3 regions of the Algoriphagus aquatilis genome follow, and region 3 is predicted to be linked to each of the others. Evidence: riboswitches for the same ligand, from Rfam matches in the RefSeq annotation. Region 3 holds a riboswitch; each other region holds the start of a gene.

Region 1 (3,276 bases), on a different contig from region 3:
TCTCCTTCGTGTATTCCTTCTTGAATTCCGCAAGCTTTCCATTTTTGGAGGTAAAAAGCTTGTTCTCATTGATTTGACGGGCTTCGTGATAAAATAGAATATGAATCAATTCATGAAGGATCAAATGGTCTACAGCTGAAGACTTCTTGTACTTGATCAGGTGGTAATCCCGCTTGTGGTTTTCGGCAATTTCAACTTTGGCAACCGTTGGAATGGTCTCATCCTCTTCCATGCGGATTTCTTTTCCCGTCTTCTCCTCCAATTCCTGAATAAAGTCAATCAGTTCTTCTTTACCTGAATTCGAATCCGAGATTTTCTTAGCGGCTTCCAAGGCTGTTCTTAAGGCGTTTTGATAGACCGGATTATTTCCCGACTCCGAACATTTGAGCGTTTGAAACGAATAGTCAAATGCCTTTTGATTATCACCTTTCATTTCAGCAACGATTCCAAGCGCATAGGTAATATTAGGATAGTTGGGCTTGATTTGATATGCTTTCAATAAATACTTCTCCCCCAAATCTATCTTCCCCGTCTGAAGCAATGCTCCACCGATATTATTTAATGCAATGTAATTGGTTGGATCTGCATGGATCACCTGGTCAAAGAAGGTCATCGCAGTGTCCGTATCGTTTTTATAACGTGAATAGATGTTGCCCATTAGGATCAATGCCCAATGATTTTTAGGGTCGCATCTCAAAGCCTCGATCAGAATATCGATAGCTTGTTCATGGTCTCCTTCCTCTTCATAGACTTGTGCAAGGGTTCGGTGGTACTCACTCATCAATGGAAACTCCTCAATCAGTGATACCAAAATCGGTTTGGCTTCGGCGAATTTCCCCTTATTGCAAAGATCAGTAGCACGATTGTACTTATTGGAGTTACCTAACAAAAGATCAGAGGGGACTTCAATAACCACTTCAGAATCGGTCAGCTCTACCTTTGGTGAATATTCACCCAACGTCAAGTACTTCCGGAATGCGTGAATCAGCTGTTCATCATTAGTGATGTCAATCGCGGGAAAAAGTTGGGATAAAAACTGATTTCTGGGGTAAGTGATTCTCATAGGGTAAAGGTAGACACTAATCCCGTTTTCGTAAAATTAGAGCCCCCCTCGATTTGATGCTTTGCAAATCGAAGTTCTCTTCATGACCCATTGAGACTTGATAGTGGGAGAAAAATAAGATTCAAATTTATGAAAGAGAATTATTCTGCTTTTTAATACTCTTAATTAGCTGAAGTCAAGATAAAATCCGGATTAAATTCATGCATTGCTTTAGTAGTTAAATCAAATTTTAACCGTCCTTCTTCTTTATTGGTCAATCATCATCATTTCAGTTTGCTTTAACATGCCATAAATTCATGTTTGCATCATCATCAAGAACCAGTACAGCTGGTACCAACCGAGTCAAACACCACGGTGGTAAAACGATGAGGGTCATTGCAGACCAAAAATGTTTACCTGCAAATCCCCCCAACATCTTGATGGTAACTAGTCCTAACCAAAAACTATGTTATCATGAAATCAACCAATTTCATTCAGGATTTTGTTAAATCCTCTTCGATTCTTGGGAGAATGAATCCCAAAATCCTGCCTAAATCCTCAACTAGTTCGAAAAAGGTTGAGCTTACAATCTTGGCTTACTTTGAATCGAGAGGAAATGTTCCTGATAAAGTAAAGCTGGCAAAAACCTTAAATTTTATCATCTACCAAATAAAAAACGGTCCTGGAGATTCTTTTGGGCTAGACTATGACTTTCTTGGATTGGAGCTTTATAAGCGATGCAAGGATAAAGAATCAGTCAGAATTGCAATCCGTCTATTTCATAGGGTAAGCATTCTTTCCATTAAACCCACTCAAATAGATTTGGCGCTTGGCATTCCCATTCAGCGAATAAAGGGCTTTTCAAAATCAAGCAAAGTTTCAAAACCCTCAAATACGAAAATTGAGAAATCACGAACAAAGGGCCAGGAAACGATTCAAAACCAATTACCTGGGAAATTTAACTATCCATATCTCAAAAATTATAAGCCATTAGAATCTGAGCTATCGGATGATTTAAAAAGGAAACTTCAAGAATGGCCATCAGCAAATTCTCCCAAGGTTTTTGCCCGAATTAAAGCATTCGACAATTCCCATCATGAATGGGATGAAGACCCAATCCATAGAAAATAAATTAATTAGGGAGTAAAAGACTTCCAGAATATCACATCCATCAAGAACCAGGACACCTGGTACCAACCGAGTCAAACGCCACGGTGGTAAAACGATGGGGGCAGTGCAAGCCAAAACAGTTGAAAAACCTCCCCTGCATACCCTCTTACTTTTTCTTGATAGACCGGATAAAATCTGGAATTCTGAATTGATCCTCTTCAATCCAGTGCTTCCCTGTTTAAAATCCCTTGTGGAAATAAATCTCAAACTATTCTCTATCAATACTTTAAAACCAATTACTCACAATTAAAACTTCAAAAAAATGAAAAAAGCAATCTCTTTAATCGTCCTCTTTACCTTGGTTTTCCAAGCCAATGTCTACTCCCAGAAAAAATCAAAGAGCGGAAAAATCGATGTAGTCGTTTTGGATGAATTTGTACCAAGCTCATCGATTACCATCTTGGCAGATAATGACCCGCTGATGATCCGCTCAGAAATTGAAAGCGAGCTGATGTTTTCTGAAATAAACCTAAAAGTAATCTCTCCAACAGCAGCGGAAAGAACGATTTCAGCCGAGAGTAAATCATCTGCCAGCATCAATTCCACAGGTCAGAATTTGGAGGTGAAAAGTGATCAAAAAGTCACCGTGGACACCCAGGAAAGTATCACCTTGCCCACGGTATATGCGCTGACTTTTGAATATTCTTATAACCCCGCCACCGGTGGCCTGATGAATTTTTCAGGTGAAATCATAGATCTGAGGGATGGTGCCATTGTCGTGAAGTTCCGGCGGCAAGGAAGCTCAGGATTTGGATATGGCGTGAGCAAAAAGAACATCATCTCCGAATTGGTCAGTGCAATAATTGAGTTGTCAAACTAACTTAACATTGAATCAAAATTCATTTAAAACCAATCCCACTATGTCTACATCAAGTAAAAAAGAACTAACCCTCACTTTAAGAGATCAGAGTACGCTCTCCTTTTCTTGCAGCCATTTGGTAACCGATGCTGCCAGCTTACGAATCGTGGAAATTCTTCCTACAGACAGTGAGGCGCTTTTGATTTCCTTTTCTCATTCCCTGTTGAATACCCAATTGGATCTTTCCGGAGCTTCACCTTATGTA
Region 2 (3,276 bases), on a different contig from region 3:
CCAAAAGATCCTTTTGGATATCCGCATAGACTTCCAACATAGTTGGATTGACGATACCCATGTCCATCCCATGATGAATCGCATGATAAAGAAAAGCAGCATGCATGGCTTCCCTTACTCGGTCATTTCCACGGAAGGAGAAGGATACGTTACTTACCCCACCACTGACTTTAGCTCCCGGGAGGTTTTCCTTAATCCATTTGGTAGCAAGGAAAAAGTCAAGCGCATTTCTGCGATGCTCTTCCATACCCGTAGCTACAGGGAAAATATTCGGATCAAAAATGATGTCCTGAGGATTGAATTTGATCCGATCGACCAAGATGCGGTAGCTGCGCTCGCAGATTTCTTTTCTTCGCTCGTAAGTATCAGCTTGACCCTTTTCGTCAAAAGCCATCACGACCACGGCAGCCCCAAACTTCTTGATCGTTTTCGCCTGCTGTATAAATTCTTCTTCCCCATTTTTCAGGGAGATAGAATTCACAATCCCTTTTCCCTGAACACACTTCAAACCTGCCAAGATGATGCTCCACTTGGAGCTATCGATCATGATGGGAATACGACTGATCTCTGGTTCGGAAGCAATCAAATTAAGGAATCTGACCATCGCAAACTCACCGTCCAGCATCCCCTCATCCATGCAGACATCGAGCACCTGAGCACCGCCTCTCACCTGATCCAAGGCAATTTCCAGCGCTTCATCATAGTTTCCGCTGAGGATAAGTCTGGCAAATTTCTTCGAACCGGTGATATTGGTTCGCTCGCCGATGTTGACAAAATTGATTGTCGGGGTGAAAACCAAAGGCTCCAAGCCTGAGAGTTTCAAATAGTCCTGCTTAGGCATTGCTTCCCTCCTCTTCTAGTTCTTCTTCAATTTTTCGTGGCTGAAATTCCGCCGCCATTTTTGCCAAGGCTTTAATATGCTCAGGGGTTGTACCACAGCATCCGCCTAGAATATTTAGCATGCCTTCCCTCAAAAAGTCTCGCACCTGGTCCGCCATCTCATTTGCCCCCTGATCGTAAGCACCAAACTCATTGGGAAGTCCCGCATTGGGATAGGCCGACACATAGAATGGTGCTTTTTGAGAAAGAACCTTTAAGTAAGGTCTGAGCTCTTTTGCTCCCAAAGCACAATTCAAGCCCACTGAGAGCAAAGGAACGTGAGAAACGGAAATCAAAAATGCTTCAGTAGTCTGACCGGAGAGCGTTCTACCCGAAGCATCGGTAATAGTGCCCGAGATCATGATCGGCACTCCGCCTTCTTTGGGATCTAAGGGAATTCCTCTTTCTTCATATACTTCCTGCACTGCATACAATGCAGCTTTGGCATTCAGCGTATCGAAGATGGTCTCAATTAAGATGATATCTGACCCCCCATCCAACAAGCCTCTCACTTGCTCAGCATAGGCCTCTGCCAATTGGTCAAAAGTAATCGCTCGATAACCGGGATCATTGACATCCGGGGAAATCGAGGCAGTACGATTGGTCGGGCCCACTGCGCCTGCTACAAAACGTGGTTTGGAGGGATCGTTTGCTGTAAACTCATCAGCTACCTCTCTTGCCAATTTGGCTGACTGAAAATTGATCTGATAAGCCAAATGAGACAATCCATAATCTTCCTGAGCAATGGTGGTTCCTGAAAAAGTATTGGTTTCGATGATGTCAGCCCCTGCCTCCAAATATTCCTTATGGATAGCCTTAATGATGTCAGGCCTACTCAAAGACAGTAAATCGTTGTTTCCTTTTAGCGATTTGGGATGATCCTTCAACTCAGATGTTCTGAAATCTTCCTCAGAGAGTTTGTAACGCTGAATCATGGTGCCCATGGCCCCATCTAGGATCAAAATTCGGTTTTGAATGGATTGAAGGAGGGATTCCGTTCGGTTTTGCATCTTGTAATAAGTCAATTCAAAAAGGCAATCGAGCAAAACACGGAGAAAATAACTAACTATTCTTTCTTCCGCTCATCTATTTCCGGCATTTCCGGAACGGGAGTTAGCACCTTGTAGACAGGTTGCTAAGACGTCGCAGGGCCCTTCCCTCGGTCTTTCTCGATAAGCCGAAGCAAAAGTAATATCTAATCTTCAATAAACAGGAGATTTAGGGGACAAAATGAAAATTCTTGACTGGTTTTTTTGAAAAAACAAAAGCTTTTCAGCCTTATGGCCTTAAGCCTATTCCAAAGGTTAAAAAGGGCGCGGACATGTAATCAGTCATCGGTAATCCCCCCAATTTATACCCAGGAAATCCTGCCTCATACCCTCCCGAAGCCGTGATCACCAAATCAAAAAACTTTCTTTCCGTCATAGGTATGCCATATTCAAAAAGAATTTCGGGTTTAGCCATCAGTCCTGCAGTTTTAAGATACCCATCAAAATACCGTTGTTCGACTAGCTCAGGGAAATCGGGTTTTTCATTTGCTGAAAGCGTATATCTGAGATTACCAAATCCCAATCCAGCCATAGCACCGATTGCAAAGTTTTTATACTGAAAGAATTTATAACCCCCGTTACCATAAACTCGAAGACTGTTTAAGCTGTGGGTTTGAGAATTGCTGGCCCGACCATCCATCGCAAGATTGAAGACATCCACACCATAGAGCATTCCATCCGTTTCGCCAAGTATCCGCAATCCCCAGTTACTAGGTTTTCCTTGTAGCGGCTGATAACCATTTTCTTCCAATACAGCATTGAATTTATCCGGTGAAGAAAAATGAATACCCCTGATCAAAGAAATTCCGATTGTAGCGTCTTTATAGAAAAAATTGCGATCGGGCAATGAAATTCCAGCTCCTACTCTCACAAAAGCACCCGCTTGAGCATTGTCAAATGCCAGACCATTCATGGACCAACTTCCCTCAAAGGGACTGAAGGAATACCCAACTTTGGCTAGGATTTCCAATGATTCTTTCCGACCGGGCAGATCAAAATCATAGCTAGCTTGAAAACCAATTTCTGTCAAAAAATCCCCAAATCCGTTTGTTCCCTTCTGGATGTCATTTTTTCGGAGAATAAAACCTCTTTGCGGACTTTGTAAAAAAGAATTGAGATCAGATTCTTGTTCAGAAGGCAGCATCTGAAAATTCATATAACCCATTCCTAGGGACATGTAATGAATCAACTGGAATTTTCCTTCTTCTGTCAATGAATAGCCCACATTCAACAAAGCTCTGGAGGTCCGATACTTGATATCAAACTGGTCAAATTCACTGGTTTTGCTTTGATGCTGAGTCAGTTCAAAGCCAACCACAAAATCATTAACTCGAGTCTGATAACCCAA
Region 3 (3,276 bases):
CCCTGAGCAAGTTCATTTCTATTCCCCAGCGATCCTTTTCCGCGACTTGATCTATACCCCAGATGTTCACTTGGTTGAGTTGAACATCGAAGGCAGAATCATCAAAGCCGTATTGAAGGAAGCACAATTCCACCCAGTAAGTGAAACCTTGCTTCACGCAGATTTCATGGCTTACACGGAAGACAAAGCAATCAAATTCGAAATTCCTGTGAAAATCGAAGGTAGCTCTCCAGGTATGGCAAAAGGTGGTAAAATGGAATTTAAGACCAGAAGATTGAAAGTAAAAGGTTTGGCTAAAAACCTTCCTGACTTCATCGTGGCTGATATTTCCAACCTTGATCTTGGAAAATCTTTCAAGGTAGGTGAATTGAAGGCTGAAGGATATGAAATCCTTACTTCTCCAAATGTGTCTATCGTGACTATTGGTATTCCAAGAGCGCTCAGAGGCAAGAAAGGAGAATAATCCTGACTCCGAAATCAACAAATCCTGCCCAGCAATGAGCAGGATTTTTTGTTTAACACTAGATCGAATCCAGACCTGTCAGGTTTTTGAAACCTGACAGGTCTAATCAACCCTTATAGCTTCAGCATGAAATACCTTATTGTAGGATTGGGAAATATAGGTCCGGAGTACGAACTCACCCGCCACAACATCGGCTTTTTGACACTAGACCGCTTGGCTGATAAGGAAGGTGTGACCTGGAAAAGCGAGCGCTTGGCTTTTAAATCCGAAATCAAACATAAAGGCCGATCCCTGCATTTGATCAAGCCAACCACCTACATGAACCTGAGCGGAAAGGCTGTCAACTACTGGATGAAGGAACTCGCTATCCCAAAAGAAAACTTACTTGTCTTGGTGGATGACATGGCCATTCCTTTTGCCAAGCTTCGAATGAGGGCCAAAGGAAGTGCTGCGGGGCACAACGGATTAAAGAATATCGAAGAACTGTGCGGTGGACAAGACTACCCCAGACTTCGGATGGGAATTGGTGACAATTTCCCAAAAGGACGGCAAGTAGAATATGTTTTGGGGAGATTCACTCAGCAGGAATTTGACGAACTGCCTTCCATGATGGATAAAGCCATAGACATGGTTTATGGCTTTTGCACAGCGGGAATCGCACAAACCATGACACAATACAACGACTGAAATGAAGGGAGATTTGGATTTGACCAATTCTCCCTCTTTCTTTGTGACACTTCAGGCAACTGATTTATAAAGAAGAGGCGAGAGACTAGGCTCGATGACCCTCTGGCAACCATCCCTGCCAAGGAGAAAGGTGCCAAGTCCTACCCAAAGCGGGAACTATAAATTGGCGAGATTCAACTCTACCCCACTTTCTGGTTCGGTTTTCTTCTTTGGGGAAATTCTTTTTCAGTTTCCAAGTACCCAATAGCATTCAAACCGACCAAACCCATGTCTCATTTCGAAACCGATGCCATCCGCATCCAGCGCCGATCCGATCTCAAAGAACACTCCTCACCCATTTTCATCACTTCCAGCTTTACCTTTGAATCCGCCGAGGAAGCACGGGCGATGTTTGCAGACGAGATTCAAGGCAATATCTACTCCCGCTATTCCAATCCAAATTCTTCCGATTTGATCGAAAAGGTCTGCCGCGCGGAAGGTACCGAAGACGGAATCGCGACAGCTTCAGGAATGGCTGCCATGTTTGGAAGCATTGCTTCACTCCTACAGCAAGGAGATCACATTTTGGCTTCCCGATCACTTTTTGGATCGACTCATCAATTGCTAACCCGAGTATTTCCAAAGTGGGGTATTACTTCTACTTATGGAGACATTTCGGATTGCCAAAATTGGGACAAGCTGGTGCAGCCTAACACCAAAATGCTATTTTTGGAAACCCCTTCCAATCCGGGCCTGGAAATTATCGATTTGGAATGGGCAGGAAAGTTTGCGGCGGCACACAACCTGATCCTCGTGGTAGACAATTGCTTTGCCACGCCTTACCTGCAGCAACCTGCTAAATGGGGGGCACACATCGTCACCCACAGTGCCACCAAGTATATCGATGGACAAGGCAGAGTTTTGGGCGGCCTGATTTTGGGGAAAAAAGATCTGATCAAAGAGGTGCAGTTTTTCACCCGCCATACTGGACCATCGATCTCACCATTTAATGCCTGGATTTTATCCAAGAGCATGGAAACGCTAGCGGTAAGGATGGACAGACACTGCGAAAATGCCCTAAAAATCGCCCAATATTTTGAAGGAAATCCTGAACTAGATGCAGTTCGCTATCCATTTCTCAAGTCTCATCCACAGCACGACCTGGCTTTGAAACAAATGAAAGCTGGAGGCGGGATAATTACCCTAACACTGAAAGGTGGTTTGGCCCGCGCACAGCGCTTCATCGATCAGCTACAAATGATTTCCATCACTCCAAATTTAGGAGACAGCCGCAGCATCATTACGCATCCTGCATCGACTACTCATAGCAAACTTTCTCCTGAAGAACGTGCACAAGTGGGAATCAGCGACGGACTGGTACGGCTTTCTGTAGGATTGGAGCATTACGAAGACATCTTAAAGGATGTCGAAAGAGCCATCGAAAAATCAAAATAAGCTCGAACCAAAAACGCCCCGAAATTTCGGGGCGTTTTTGGTTTTACCAGGTGGTATGTTTGAGAGAGGGAAAGGCCCGAATTACATCACTGAGACTGATCTGCCCGACCAGTTGCCCATTTTTCAATACAGGAAATCTTCGGATCTGATACTCCAAAAACTTTTGAGCAGCATCAAAAAGTGTCATATCCGGAGACAACGTCATCACATCCCGAGTCATTAACTCATGCACTTTAGCGGGAAAACGGACGGTATTGGTATATTTTCCTTTGATAATCTCCCTAAGGCAATCCACCTCAGAGATAATCCCAATCAATGCTCCACCTTCGTCCACGACAGGTGCACCGGAAATTTTCCGCTTGGTCAAGGCTTCCATCACCTGATCGATCGTATCATCAGGCCCAAAAGTCACCAACTTCGATGTCATGTGGTCTCTCACCAAAATAGGCTGAGCCGGGGTCTTAGGCTCCACCACTTTTACCCCTTGAAAACTTTTTACCATAGTTTTTCCCCTTAGAGATAAAAGAAGCTACTGATTTTCAATGAAAAATGAAAAAATAGAGCCAAATATTCCGAATATTAAATTATTAATTTGGATGAAATAGATAATTACAGAATTTTATTTCAATTGATTCCTCAAAACTACAAAGGGTCTCCATTGTTTGGTAGGTGCCTGATAGAGCTGGTCGAAA

The links. A riboswitch is a leader RNA that binds a small molecule or an ion and turns the genes downstream of it on or off. The one in region 3 is predicted to bind S-adenosylmethionine.
Region 1: linked by a shared signal. The riboswitch ahead of ACFPIK_RS08860 (hypothetical protein) and the one ahead of ACFPIK_RS10130 (trans-sulfuration enzyme family protein) in region 3 are both predicted to bind S-adenosylmethionine.
Region 2: linked by a shared signal. The riboswitch ahead of ACFPIK_RS02195 (homocysteine S-methyltransferase family protein) and the one ahead of ACFPIK_RS10130 (trans-sulfuration enzyme family protein) in region 3 are both predicted to bind S-adenosylmethionine.

Annotation. Positions count from the first base shown of each region.
Region 1 is NZ_JBHSKS010000005.1:146,429-149,704, forward strand. Features, by position in the region: gene ACFPIK_RS08855 (tetratricopeptide repeat protein) at 1-1,063, opposite strand, end outside; SAM-I-IV-variant riboswitch at 1,367-1,463, shown strand; gene ACFPIK_RS08860 (hypothetical protein) at 1,517-2,173, shown strand; SAM-I-IV-variant riboswitch at 2,206-2,301, shown strand; gene ACFPIK_RS08865 (hypothetical protein) at 2,475-3,032, shown strand; gene ACFPIK_RS08870 (hypothetical protein) at 3,073-3,276, shown strand, end outside.
Region 2 is NZ_JBHSKS010000001.1:522,916-526,191, reverse strand. Features, by position in the region: gene metH (methionine synthase) at 1-841, opposite strand, end outside; gene ACFPIK_RS02195 (homocysteine S-methyltransferase family protein) at 834-1,889, opposite strand; SAM riboswitch class I at 1,959-2,058, opposite strand; gene ACFPIK_RS02190 (hypothetical protein) at 2,158-3,276, opposite strand, start outside.
Region 3 is NZ_JBHSKS010000006.1:214,375-217,650, reverse strand. Features, by position in the region: gene ACFPIK_RS10140 (50S ribosomal protein L25/general stress protein Ctc) at 1-463, shown strand, start outside; gene pth (aminoacyl-tRNA hydrolase) at 590-1,150, shown strand; SAM riboswitch class I at 1,212-1,315, shown strand; gene ACFPIK_RS10130 (trans-sulfuration enzyme family protein) at 1,418-2,584, shown strand; gene ACFPIK_RS10125 (CBS domain-containing protein) at 2,628-3,086, opposite strand; gene ACFPIK_RS10120 (FG-GAP repeat domain-containing protein) at 3,204-3,276, opposite strand, start outside.